Pseudosulfitobacter pseudonitzschiae: one gene and its partner. Each later gene encodes a partner of the first gene's protein in a complex. Links are inferred from orthologs where the notes say so. Each region holds a gene or a part of one and is shown on either strand. Other genes may lie near its edges.

Region 1 (4,885 bases):
TCAGCACAATTACCGCACCCGCCAGATCACCGAAGTGCTGACCCTGTCAGGTGACACAGCACGGCTGATCCGCACCAACCCGAAGGGCGATACGCAAGCATGGGAATGCAACCGGTACTGGACCCAAGTCACCAAATACGAAAAAGACGGTCCGGTACCCCATTACGTCACGCTCAAAGGGATGGGCCGAGAGGTGGAGATCGGCGCATTTTTGTCCGAGGACGAGCGCATCGCCCTGTACGACGAGCTGAACCGCGCCTTGCGGCGTTAGCTTGCTATTAGAGGGTGCTGCCGCCCCGGACAGGGCGGCAAATCAAGTATTTCCGAAAAGCGCTGCGAACGGCGCGGGCGCGTCAGGAGCTCAGACGGTCCTTGACCATCAACCCGACACTGCCAAAGTCCATTTGGCCGGTGTATTTGGCTTTCAGCACAGCCATCACCTTGCCCATGTCGCGGATGCTGTCGGCACCCACCTCGGCCACAGCTGCATCGACGGCAGCGGCACTTTTCTCTTCGCTCAACTGCTGGGGCAGGAACTCTTCGATGATCTTGACCTCAGAGCGTTCCCGCTCGGCCAGATCCAGACGCCCGCCCTCTTCATAAGCGCGCGCGCTTTCCTGCCGTTGTTTGACCATGCGGCTCAGGATCGCCAGAAGGGCGGCATCGTCCACACCGTCCTCGGCGCCTGCGGCGCGGACATCAATGTCTTTGTCCTTGAACGCCGCATTGATCAGCCGCAGTGTCGAAAGCCGGTCGGTGGCTTTTTCCTTCATCGCCCGCTTTAGCGCAGTCGAAATCCGGGTTCGCATATCCATAAGTGTGTCCCATCCCCATGGGTTGTTGATAAGTTTGTGACATTACCGAAACGCCAGCCAAGCCGCAACTGTTGCCTCTGCAACTAAGCTGTTGATATTTATAGACTTCGCAAATTAGCACCCGCCCTTGACCCTGCCTGTTGCAATGACTAGTTTCGCGCGACTTTGTCCGCATCCCTGTACACATGAGGCCGCCCATGTCCGCGCACGCTCCCACGCACCCGACCGCCTGTCTTGCCCTAGCCGATGGCACGCTTTTTTACGGGGTGGGTTTTGGCGCCACCGGCCAAACCGAAGCTGAACTGTGCTTTAACACAGCGATGACCGGCTATCAGGAGATCATGACCGACCCGTCCTATGCAGGGCAAATCGTGACCTTTACCTTCCCGCATATCGGCAACACGGGCATCACGCCCGAAGACGATGAAAATGCCGACCCGGTGGCGGCTGGCATGGTGGTGAAATGGATGCCGACCGAGCCATCGAACTGGCGCAGCGCGGGCACATTGGGCGACTGGCTGTCGGCACGTGGACGTATCGCGATTGGCGGCGTCGATACCCGCCGTCTGACCCGTGCGATCCGCCACGCAGGTGCGCCGCATGTGGCGCTGGTCCACAACCCAGATGGCATCTTCGACACAGAAAAACTGGTTGCTGCCGCGCGCGGTTTTGCGGGGTTGAACGGTGTTGATCTGGCCAAAGATGTCACCTGTGCACAGTCCTACCAATGGAACGAAATGCGGTGGGCATGGCCCGAAGGCTACAAGCCGCAAAAAGACCCTAAATACAAAGTGGTGGCCGTCGATTATGGCGCCAAGCGCAATATCCTGCGCTGTCTGGCTTCGGCCGGTTGCGACGTGACCGTGCTGCCCGCCAGCGCCACAACCGAGGATGTGTTGTCACACAATCCCGATGGTGTGTTCCTATCCAACGGACCGGGCGATCCGGCAGCCACCGGCGTCTATGCAGTGCCGATGATCAAGGGTATTCTGGACCAGACCGACCTGCCCGTTTTTGGCATCTGTCTGGGCCACCAGATGCTGGCGCTGGCGCTTGGCGCACAGACAGTCAAGATGAGCCACGGTCACCACGGCGCCAACCATCCGGTGAAGGATCACGAGACCGGCAAGGTCGAGATCACTTCGATGAACCACGGCTTTGCCGTCGACGGGCAGAGTCTGCCCAAAGGCGTGATCGAAACCCACACCTCGCTTTTTGACGGGTCGAACTGCGGCATCCGCATCGACGGGCGTCCGGTCTATTCGGTACAGCATCACCCCGAAGCCAGCCCCGGCCCGCAAGACAGCTTTTACCTGTTCGAGCGTTTCGCCGAGGCAATGGCCGAACGCGCCCGCTAAAAGCCGTTCGCCTGCACCTGGGTGAAATAGGGCGATTCCGTTAAGTGGGACACCCGACATTAATACGCTCTTAACCATCCTTGGCCCAAGGTGACATTTGTCATCTACGCTGAGGCCCTCCATGAGCGATCAAAGGCTGCGACTTGTCGAACCTCAAGGGGTGCCCGATCTGCGGGCCGGTGTCCCTTTGGGTCGTCAGCTGGTCAATGCGGAGCTAATTTCAGAATCAGAATTGTTGAACGCCCTTGACCTGCAACGGCGCGTCGATGCGCAACTGGGCGATATTCTTGTGGCCGAGGGCGTTTTGCAGCCCACCGATCTGCTGGCGACGTTGGCCCACCAGTACAACGCGCAGATGATCGACCTGAACGCCAGCCCGCCGCACCCGAAACTGGCTGCTGCCTTGCCGCCTGCCCTGTGCCTGAAACATCAGGTGGTGCCATGGATGCGCGTGGGAAACACCCTGCTGGTGGCCACCGCACGCCCCGATCTTTTTGCAAACCTTCAATGCTGCATGGGCATGCAAGGGCACGCCATGCTGCCGGTGGTCACCGACGCAGGCGCCATCCGCGTCCAGATCAACCGGCTTTACAGCGCCGAACTGGCGCACGTTGCAATCACCCGCGTCGCCAGCGTTGAAAGCTGCCGCAACTGGGGCGGGGGCAATGCGCTGTGGCTGTGGTTGGCAGGCTTTGCGCTGACTGCCTGCCTGCTTTTGTCCCCCGCGTGGACAGTGACGGTGGCCTGCCTGTGGGCGGCGCTGACATTGATGATGACAACCGCAATGAAAGGTGCGGCATTTGTCGCGCAGATCGTGGGGGGCCTGCACGGCCACCTGTCGGCCCCACCCCCTGTGCCACCGCCCTTTCGCCTGCCACGGGTGTCGGTGATGGTGCCGCTGCTGCACGAAAAAGAGATTGCCAACGCGCTGATCAAACGGCTGGAGCGGCTGACCTATCCCAAGTCCCTGCTCGAAGTCGTTCTGGTACTGGAAGCCAGCGACATCGTCACCCGCGACACCATCGCGCGCACCGAATTGCCGCCCTGGATCAGCGTCATCGAGGTGCCGGACGCCGATTGCCTGACCACCAAACCACGGGCGCTGAACTATGCGCTGGATTTCTGCAAAGGGTCCATCATCGGGGTATGGGACGCCGAAGACGCGCCCGAACCGGACCAGATCGAAAAAGTGGTGCTGCGGTTCCGCACCGCGCCGCCCGACGTCGCCTGCCTGCAGGGGATTCTGGATTATTACAATCCGCGCACCAACTGGATGTCACGCTGTTTCACCATCGAATATGCGACGTGGTGGCGGCTGATCCTGCCCGGTATCGCGCGGCTGGGGCTGGTGCTCCCGCTGGGCGGGACAACGCTGTTTTTCCGCCGCGACATTCTGGAGCGTCTGGGCGGCTGGGATGCGCACAACGTCACCGAAGACGCCGATCTGGGCGTGCGGCTGGCACGCCACGGCTATCGTACCGAACTGCTGCCCACGGCCACCCATGAAGAGGCCAACTGCCGCCCGTGGCGCTGGGTGCGGCAACGTTCGCGCTGGCTCAAGGGGTTCATGATAACCTATTTCGTGCACATGCGTCACCCGCGCCAGTTGCTGCGCGAACTGGGCTGGAAGCGCGTTGCAGGCTTGCAGGTGATCTTTCTGGCCACCTTTTCGCAATTCGCGGCGGCACCGCTGTTGTGGTCGTTCTGGCTGATCCCGCTGGGTTTACCGCATCCGGTCCAGACGACACTGGGCACGCAGGCGGTGTGGGCAATGACCGCGCTTTTTGTCGTCTCGGAACTGCTAAGCCTGACGCTGGGGCTTGCGGCGGTGTCGGGCCGTGCACACCGGCATTTGCTGCCTTGGGTGCCCACAATGCCGTTCTATTTCCCTCTGGGCGCGCTGGCCGCCTACAAAGCCTTGTACGAAATGATCGCACAGCCGTTCTTTTGGGACAAAACCCAGCACGGATATGCCGAGGCAACCGAAAACGTCTGACAGCGTGATCGCGCTTCAGCCGTCTTCCTCGCGCTGTGCCGCGTCCAGCTTCAACCGCGTCATGAACGCAACCGAGATATGTTCGCGCAACGCCGCCCCCGCCGCTGCGCCATCACCCGCCTCGATGGCCCGCACAATGGCGTCGTGTTCCTGCTGGGCAATCTCAGCGCGCCCGTCTGCCGCCAGCGTTGTCGTTGCCATCAGCGCCATGCTGCGATGCACCAGATCCAGTTGCTGTACCAGATATCGGTTGTGCGAGGCCAAATGGATCTGCTTATGAAACCGCCGGTTCGCGCGCGCCATCGCCGCCGGATCGTTCAGTAGTTTGTTGTCCGCCTCGACCATCTCGCGCAAAACGCGCACTTCTTCGGCTGTGGCGTGACGTGCCGCGAGGTTGGCGGCCAACCCCTCAAGCTCGCCGCGCACGACGTAAAGTTCGGCCATCTGGTTGTGATCCAGCGACGCCACGATCAGGCTCCGCCCGTCTCGCGCCAACAGCGATTGCGTCTCAAGCCGTTGCAACGCTTCGCGGATCGGGGTGCGCGACATGCCGAACCGGTCCGCCAGTTCGCTTTCCACCAACCGGTCACCGGGACGGTATTGCCCCATGTCGATCGCTTCGAGGATCATCGAATAGGCATCTGTGTTCACTGGCTTCATCCCGCACTCCGGCCTTGGGCAATCTTGCGCGCACCCTAAGGGCGCGGGGCGCGGAT
Region 2 (6,735 bases), 1.5 Mb from region 1 along the record:
GGCGACCGGCAGGCAAGAACAACCGGTGGATTCTGCTCCGACCGCCATTGATGCGGCGACCGACTAAACCGGATCAGCTGCGCTGCGGGCGGATTACAAGTGCCCCGACCAGACCAGCCAAACGATAAACAGCGTCACAACCACCAGCATGTTGAACACGATCACGCCCGCAAGACCCAGCCGCCGCCCACGGCGCTGGTCGGCTGGATCAATGGTTTTCAAATGTGCCAGAATCTCGGTTTCGACACGGACAACGGCGTCCGTGTCGATAGTGTGCCGCAATTTGGGGTGGCCATCTATGGCTTGCGCACGTGCAACCACCTCTGCCTGACGCCGCACTGCTTTCGGCAGGCGTCTGCCCGCTTTGCGCAATGCCGCGTCAAAACTGCGGGCTTTCACGCCCAGCGCCTTTTCCAATGCGTCGCGCAGCCGTTGGGTGCGGGCGTCGATATTGATCTGCGTTGCCATAGCGCAAGGCCTAGCGCACCTTGTCGAAACGCGCTAGCCCTAGCGCTATGCTGAATTATACCGATTATGCCCCCGACATCGCCAGCACGCCGCTGCTGATTGCCCACGGCCTGTTCGGATCGGGTCGCAACTGGGGAGTCATTGCCAAACGTCTGTCCGACCAACGGCGTGTGATCGCGGTGGACATGCGCAACCACGGGCAAAGCCCGCGTGCTGATACCAACAGCTATACCGATATGGCAGACGATTTGGCCGAGGTGATTACGCAGCTTGGCGGGCCAATGGATGTGCTGGGCCATTCGATGGGCGGCAAAGCGGCGATGACGCTGGCCCTGACACGGCCCGATCTGGTGCGGCGGCTGGTTATCGCCGATATTGCACCGGTGTCCTACACGCACAGCCAATCCGAATTCATCACCGCCATGCGCGGCGTTGATCTAGACACGGTCACCCGCAGATCTGAAGCCGCCGAACAGTTGGCAGCACTTGGGGTCGAACCGGCCTTGCAGTCGTTCTTTACCCAATCGCTGGACGTGGCAGAGAAACGCTGGCTTTTGAACCTTGATGCGCTTGAGGCGAATATGCCCGACATCATGTCCTTTCCCGATCTGGAGGGTTGCTTTGACGGGCCGACGCTGTTTCTTACGGGGGGCACATCACAATATGTCACATCTAAACACCGCCCGCGGATCAAAGAGCTGTTCTCGCAGGTGCATTTTGCAAAGATTCCCGACACCGGCCATTGGCTGCACGCCGAAAAGCCGCGCGACTTCGAGGCGGCGGTGCGGACGTTTCTGACAATGGATTTTGACGCCGCGTGAGGCGCTGCCCTCAGGCGGTCGGTTCTGCGCTGTGCAGCAGATCCAGCGACGGTGTACCTACTCCGATTACCCCCTCAAAGGTGCGATCCTCCATGCCGGGTCCGGGGTAAGCGAAAGTGTCAATCCCCGCGTCCACCGCCGATGCGGCCCCTTCGGGCGTGTCTTCTATGGCCAGTGCGGCCCCGGCGTCCACATTCAAAGCGCGCAGCGCATCGCGGTAGATTGCGGGTTCCGGTTTGGGGCGGGCCGCCTTTGATCCATCACCGATATAATCGAAAACTGACGGGTCCAGATCGCGGCCCAAGGCACGCAAGATCAGTGCAACCTGACGTTTGTCCTCGGCGCTGACGCAGGCGATTTTCACATCGCACCGGCGGGCTTCTGCGATCAGATCGGAAATGCCGGGACGCAAACTCACGCCGCCTTCCAGCGCCGTACCAAAGGCGTCGATCTTGGAATCGTAGATCGCACTGGCGTCCACCTCGTGGTCCATACTGTCGGCGTAATGCTGGATACGCGCATGCCCTCCGATCACGCGTGACAGTTCGGCGTATTCTTCGGTGCTCCATGCCCAGTCCAGATCATTGGCGGCAAAGGCTGCGTTGAACGCGCGGCGTTGCAGATCAAAAGTATCGACCAACACCCCGATCGAGCCTAAAAGCAGTGCAGAATAACGCAAGACAGATTCCCCCGAAGATACCACGTTAACGCACCTGCGGGCCTGTGGTTCCTTCTGACAGGCCAGCAGAGGCAAAGATTTTTGCCAATACCCCTGTCTGATTGGCCGATGGCAAGGTGACGGCCCTTGCGCCCGACGCCTTGTTGCCTATAACGCAGGACAATTTGGGCGCAGGGGGTGCCCGGAAACTGAAGGGGCCGCGCCATGCCAAAAAGAACCGATATCAAGTCCATCATGATCATCGGAGCTGGCCCCATTGTTATCGGGCAGGCTTGCGAATTCGATTACTCCGGCGCTCAGGCCTGCAAGGCCCTGCGCGAGGAAGGTTACCGGATCATTCTGGTCAATTCGAACCCTGCCACCATTATGACCGATCCGGGCATGGCCGATGCCACCTATATCGAACCGATTACACCCGAGATGGTCGCCAAGATCATCGAAAAGGAACGCCCCGACGCGCTGTTGCCGACAATGGGCGGGCAGACCGGCCTGAACACCTCGCTGGCGCTGGAAGAGATGGGCGTGCTGAAAAAATACGGCGTCGAGATGATCGGTGCCAAGCGCGAAGCCATCGAGATGGCCGAAGACCGCAAATTGTTCCGCGAAGCGATGGACCGTTTGGGCATCGAGAACCCCAAAGCCACGATTGTGACCGCGCCCAAGGGACCGGACGGCAAGAAAGATCTGGCCGCCGGTGTCGCGCTGGCGTTCGAGACGCTGGATTACGTGGGTCTGCCCGCGATCATCCGCCCCGCCTTTACCATGGGCGGCACCGGCGGTGGCGTCGCCTATAACCGCGAAGATTACGAACACTTTTGCCGCACCGGTATGGATGCGTCGCCCGTTGGCCAAATTCTGGTCGATGAAAGCCTGCTGGGCTGGAAAGAATACGAAATGGAAGTGGTGCGCGACACCGCCGACAATGCCATTATCGTCTGTTCCATCGAAAACATCGACCCGATGGGCGTACACACCGGCGACAGCATCACCGTGGCCCCTGCCCTGACGCTGACCGACAAAGAATACCAGATCATGCGCAACCACTCGATCGCCGTGCTGCGCGAGATCGGCGTGGAAACCGGTGGATCGAACGTGCAATGGGCAGTGAACCCCGCCGATGGCCGCATGGTCGTGATCGAAATGAACCCGCGCGTGTCGCGCTCATCCGCGCTGGCGTCCAAGGCGACGGGTTTCCCGATTGCCAAGATCGCCGCAAAACTGGCCGTCGGCTATACGCTGGACGAGTTGGACAACGACATCACCAAGGTGACGCCCGCCAGCTTCGAGCCGACGATTGATTATGTCGTCACCAAGATCCCACGCTTTGCGTTCGAAAAATTCCCCGGCTCGGAACCGAACCTGACCACAGCGATGAAATCTGTGGGCGAGGCAATGGCCGTTGGCCGCACCATCCACGAATCGATGCAAAAGGCGTTGGCCTCGCTGGAAACCGGTCTGACCGGCTTTGACGAAATCCGCATCCCCGGAGCGCCGGATCGCGCCGCAATCACCAAGGCGCTGGCGCAGCAGACACCCGACCGTATCCGGGTGATCGCCCAAGCCATGCGTCATGGAATCAGCGACGTGGACATTCACGGCATCACAATGTTCGACCCGTGGTTTCTGGCCCGTATCCGCGAGATTGTGGACACCGAAGAAGAGGTGCGCGCCAGTGGTCTGCCCGAGGATGAAAAGGGTCTGCGTCACCTCAAGATGATGGGCTTTACCGATGCGCGTCTGGGCAAGCTGACCGGCCTGACCGAAGATCAGGTGCGCACCGCGCGCCGCAACGCGGGCGTCGTAGCCGTGTTCAAACGCATCGACACCTGTGCCGCAGAGTTCGAGGCGCAAACGCCCTATATGTACTCGACCTATGAAACCCCCGTCTTTGGCGAGGTCGAATGCGAAGCCCGCCCGTCAAACCGCAAAAAGGTTGTTATTCTGGGCGGCGGTCCGAACCGCATCGGTCAGGGCATCGAATTCGATTATTGCTGCTGCCACGCATGCTATGCGCTGACCTCGACGGGCTATGAAACTATCATGGTCAACTGCAACCCCGAGACGGTTTCGACCGACTATGACACCTCGGACCGGCTGTATTTCGAGCCGCTGACCTTTGAACACGTCATGGAAATACTACGGGTCGAGCAGGAAAACGGCACGTTGCACGGTGTGATCGTGCAATTCGGCGGGCAAACCCCGCTGAAAATCGCCGCCGCTCTGCACGCCGAAGGCATTCCGATCCTTGGCACCACGCCCGACGCCATTGATCTGGCGGAAGATCGCGAACGGTTCCAGCAACTGGTGCAGGGTCTTGGCCTGAAACAGCCGCACAACGGCATCGCCCATTCCGACGCCGAAGCGATCTCCATCGCTGCCGACATCGGCTTTCCGTTGGTGATCCGCCCCTCGTATGTCCTTGGCGGTCGCGCAATGGAAATCGTGCGCGATCAGGCCCAGCTTGAACGCTATATCAGCGAGGCGGTTGTGGTGTCGGGCGACAGTCCCGTACTGCTGGACAGCTATCTGTCCGGCGCGGTCGAGCTGGACGTCGATGCGATCTGTGACGGCACCGACGTGCATGTTGCGGGCATCATGCAGCACATCGAAGAGGCGGGCGTACACTCGGGCGACAGTGCCTGTTCGCTGCCCCCCTATTCGCTGTCCGACGAAATCATCGAACAGGTCAAGGTTCAGACACACGCATTGGCCAAGGCGCTGCATGTGGTCGGCCTGATGAACATCCAGTTCGCGGTCAAGGATGGCGAGATCTACCTGATCGAGGTTAACCCGCGCGCCTCGCGTACCGTGCCCTTTGTGGCCAAGGCCACCGACAGCGCGATTGCGTCGATTGCCGCACGAGTCATGGCGGGGGAACCGCTGTCCAACTTCCCGATGCGCGCGCCCTACGATGCAAGCGCCAAATATTCCGACGTGCTGCCGCTGGGCGACCCGATGACATTGGCCGACCCCAACATGCCGTGGTATTCGGTGAAAGAGGCCGTCCTGCCCTTTGCCCGCTTCCCCGGTGTCGATACGATCCTCGGCCCCGAGATGCGTTCGACCGGCGAAGTCATGGGCTGGGACCGCGATTTCCCGCGTGCTTTCCTCAAGGCGCAGATGGGCGCAGGCAACCCGCTGCCGCGCGAGGGCTGCGTGTTCGTGTCGATCAAAGACGATGACAAATCAGCCGATATGCTGGAAGCGGCTAAAATCCTGCTGGAACTGGGCTTTACCCTTGTTGGCACCAATGGCACCGCCAAGTGGCTGAATGACAACGGCCACACCTGCGGGATCGTCAACAAGGTCTACGAAGGCCGCCCCGACGTGACCGACCTGATGAAAAACGGTGGCGTGCAGATGGTCATGAACTCGACCGAAGGCACCCAAGCGGTCGAGGACAGCAAATCGATCCGCTCGATCGCGCTTTACGACAAGATCCCCTATTTCACCACCGCAGCGGCGTCCTATGCTGCCGCGCTGGCGATCAAGGCGCAGGCCGCCGATGATGTAGGTGTAAAACCGCTGCAAGGGTGATGCAGACCAAGGCCATTGCTGCGCGGCGATGGCCTTGGCAGCCTTTTATCACATTCTTGAAATCGCCACGGTGATCTTCCCAAAGTCGCCAACCCAAGGGTGACCCCGCCCCCCCTGCTGCACTAGCGTTCCCTTGTCCAAGACATGGAGCGACGCCAGTGCCCCGCGAATACCTGAAAAAAGCGATCAAAACCGCCCAGACCGGCGCGTCGGACGTGCATCAAACCGTCTCGGACATCCTGGTTGACATCGAACAGGGTGGCGAAGATGCCGCCCGTAAATACGCCGCGCAGTTTGACGGCTATGACGGCCCTGTGCTGCTTGACGCCAATGCCATCGCAGAGGCTTGCGCGCGTGTGCCGCAATCGCTGCGCGACGACATCGCCTTTGCCCATGACAACGTCCGCCGATTTGCCGAGACGCAAAAGCAATCTGTACAAGACGTGCAAACCGAAGTCCTTCCCGGCCTGATCGCGGGGCAAAAAACCATCCCCTGCAACGCCGCCGGTTGCTATATCCCCGGCGGACGATATGCGCACGTCGCATCGGCGATCATGACTGTAACCACCGCCAAAGTCGCCGGTGTCAGCCATATCGCCGCCTGCTCGCCTCCGCACCCCGGTGTCGGGTTGCCGCCTGCAATCATTTTTGCCGCGCATCTGTGCGGTGCTGACAGCATTCTGGCGATGGGCGGGGTGCAAGGGATTGCCGCAATGACATTCGGCCTGTTCGGACTGCCCCGCGCCGACATCCTTGCCGGTCCCGGCAACCAGTATGTCGCCGAAGCCAAACGCATCCTGTATGGTCGCGTCGGCATCGACATGGTCGCAGGGCCCACCGACAGCCTGATCCTTGCCGACGTATCCGCCGACCCGCATATCGTGGCCACGGATTTGGTCAGTCAGGCCGAACATGGTTACAACTCGCCGGTCTGGCTGGTCACCGATAACCGCGCGCTGGCAATGGACGTCGCCGCCCGCGTGCCTGCCCTGATCGCGGCCCTGCCGACTCTGAACCGCGAAAGCGCCGAAGCGGCATGGCGCGACTATGCCGAAATCGTGCTGTGCGACGACCGCGAAGAGATGGTGGCCTGTTCCGACGCCTATGCGCCGGAACACCTGACTGTACAGGCCGCCGATCTTGATTGGTGGCTGGACCGCCTGACCTGCTATGGTTCGCTGTTTCTGGGCGAAGAGACCACCGTGTCCTATGGCGACAAGGCCACGGGCA

Evidence for each region. Proteins that work in one complex are often made in the same cells at the same time.
Region 2: the proteins of carA (region 1) and carB are in contact, whole or in part, in a solved structure (PDB 1KEE), measured with the Escherichia coli proteins. The link is inferred for Pseudosulfitobacter pseudonitzschiae from one-to-one orthologs.

Annotation. Positions count from the first base shown.
Region 1 is NZ_CP022415.1:907,122-912,006, reverse strand. Bases 203-3,092 are described here. They hold carA (glutamine-hydrolyzing carbamoyl-phosphate synthase small subunit), read left to right. Parts: upstream 203-1,012; coding sequence 1,013-2,173; downstream 2,174-3,092. Other genes in these bases: SULPSESMR1_RS04315 (glycosyltransferase family 2 protein), read left to right, coding at 2,295-3,092; SULPSESMR1_RS04325 (GatB/YqeY domain-containing protein), read right to left, coding at 354-815; SULPSESMR1_RS04330 (DUF2244 domain-containing protein), read left to right, coding at 203-271. Outside these bases: more of SULPSESMR1_RS04330, read left to right, coding at 1-202; more of SULPSESMR1_RS04315, read left to right, coding at 3,093-4,169; SULPSESMR1_RS04310 (GntR family transcriptional regulator), read right to left, coding at 4,185-4,829. UniProt on the Escherichia coli protein: Small subunit of the glutamine-dependent carbamoyl phosphate synthetase (CPSase).
Region 2 is NZ_CP022415.1:2,408,129-2,414,863, forward strand. Bases 1,773-5,705 are described here. They hold carB (carbamoyl-phosphate synthase large subunit), read left to right. Parts: upstream 1,773-2,172; coding sequence 2,173-5,505; downstream 5,506-5,705. Other genes in these bases: SULPSESMR1_RS11680 (HAD family hydrolase), read right to left, coding at 1,773-1,968; hisD (histidinol dehydrogenase), read left to right, coding at 5,664-5,705. In the rest of the region: SULPSESMR1_RS11665 (hypothetical protein), read left to right, coding at 1-67; SULPSESMR1_RS11670 (hypothetical protein), read right to left, coding at 94-468; SULPSESMR1_RS11675 (alpha/beta fold hydrolase), read left to right, coding at 516-1,289; more of SULPSESMR1_RS11680, read right to left, coding at 1,300-1,772; more of hisD, read left to right, coding at 5,706-6,735. UniProt on the Escherichia coli protein: Large subunit of the glutamine-dependent carbamoyl phosphate synthetase (CPSase).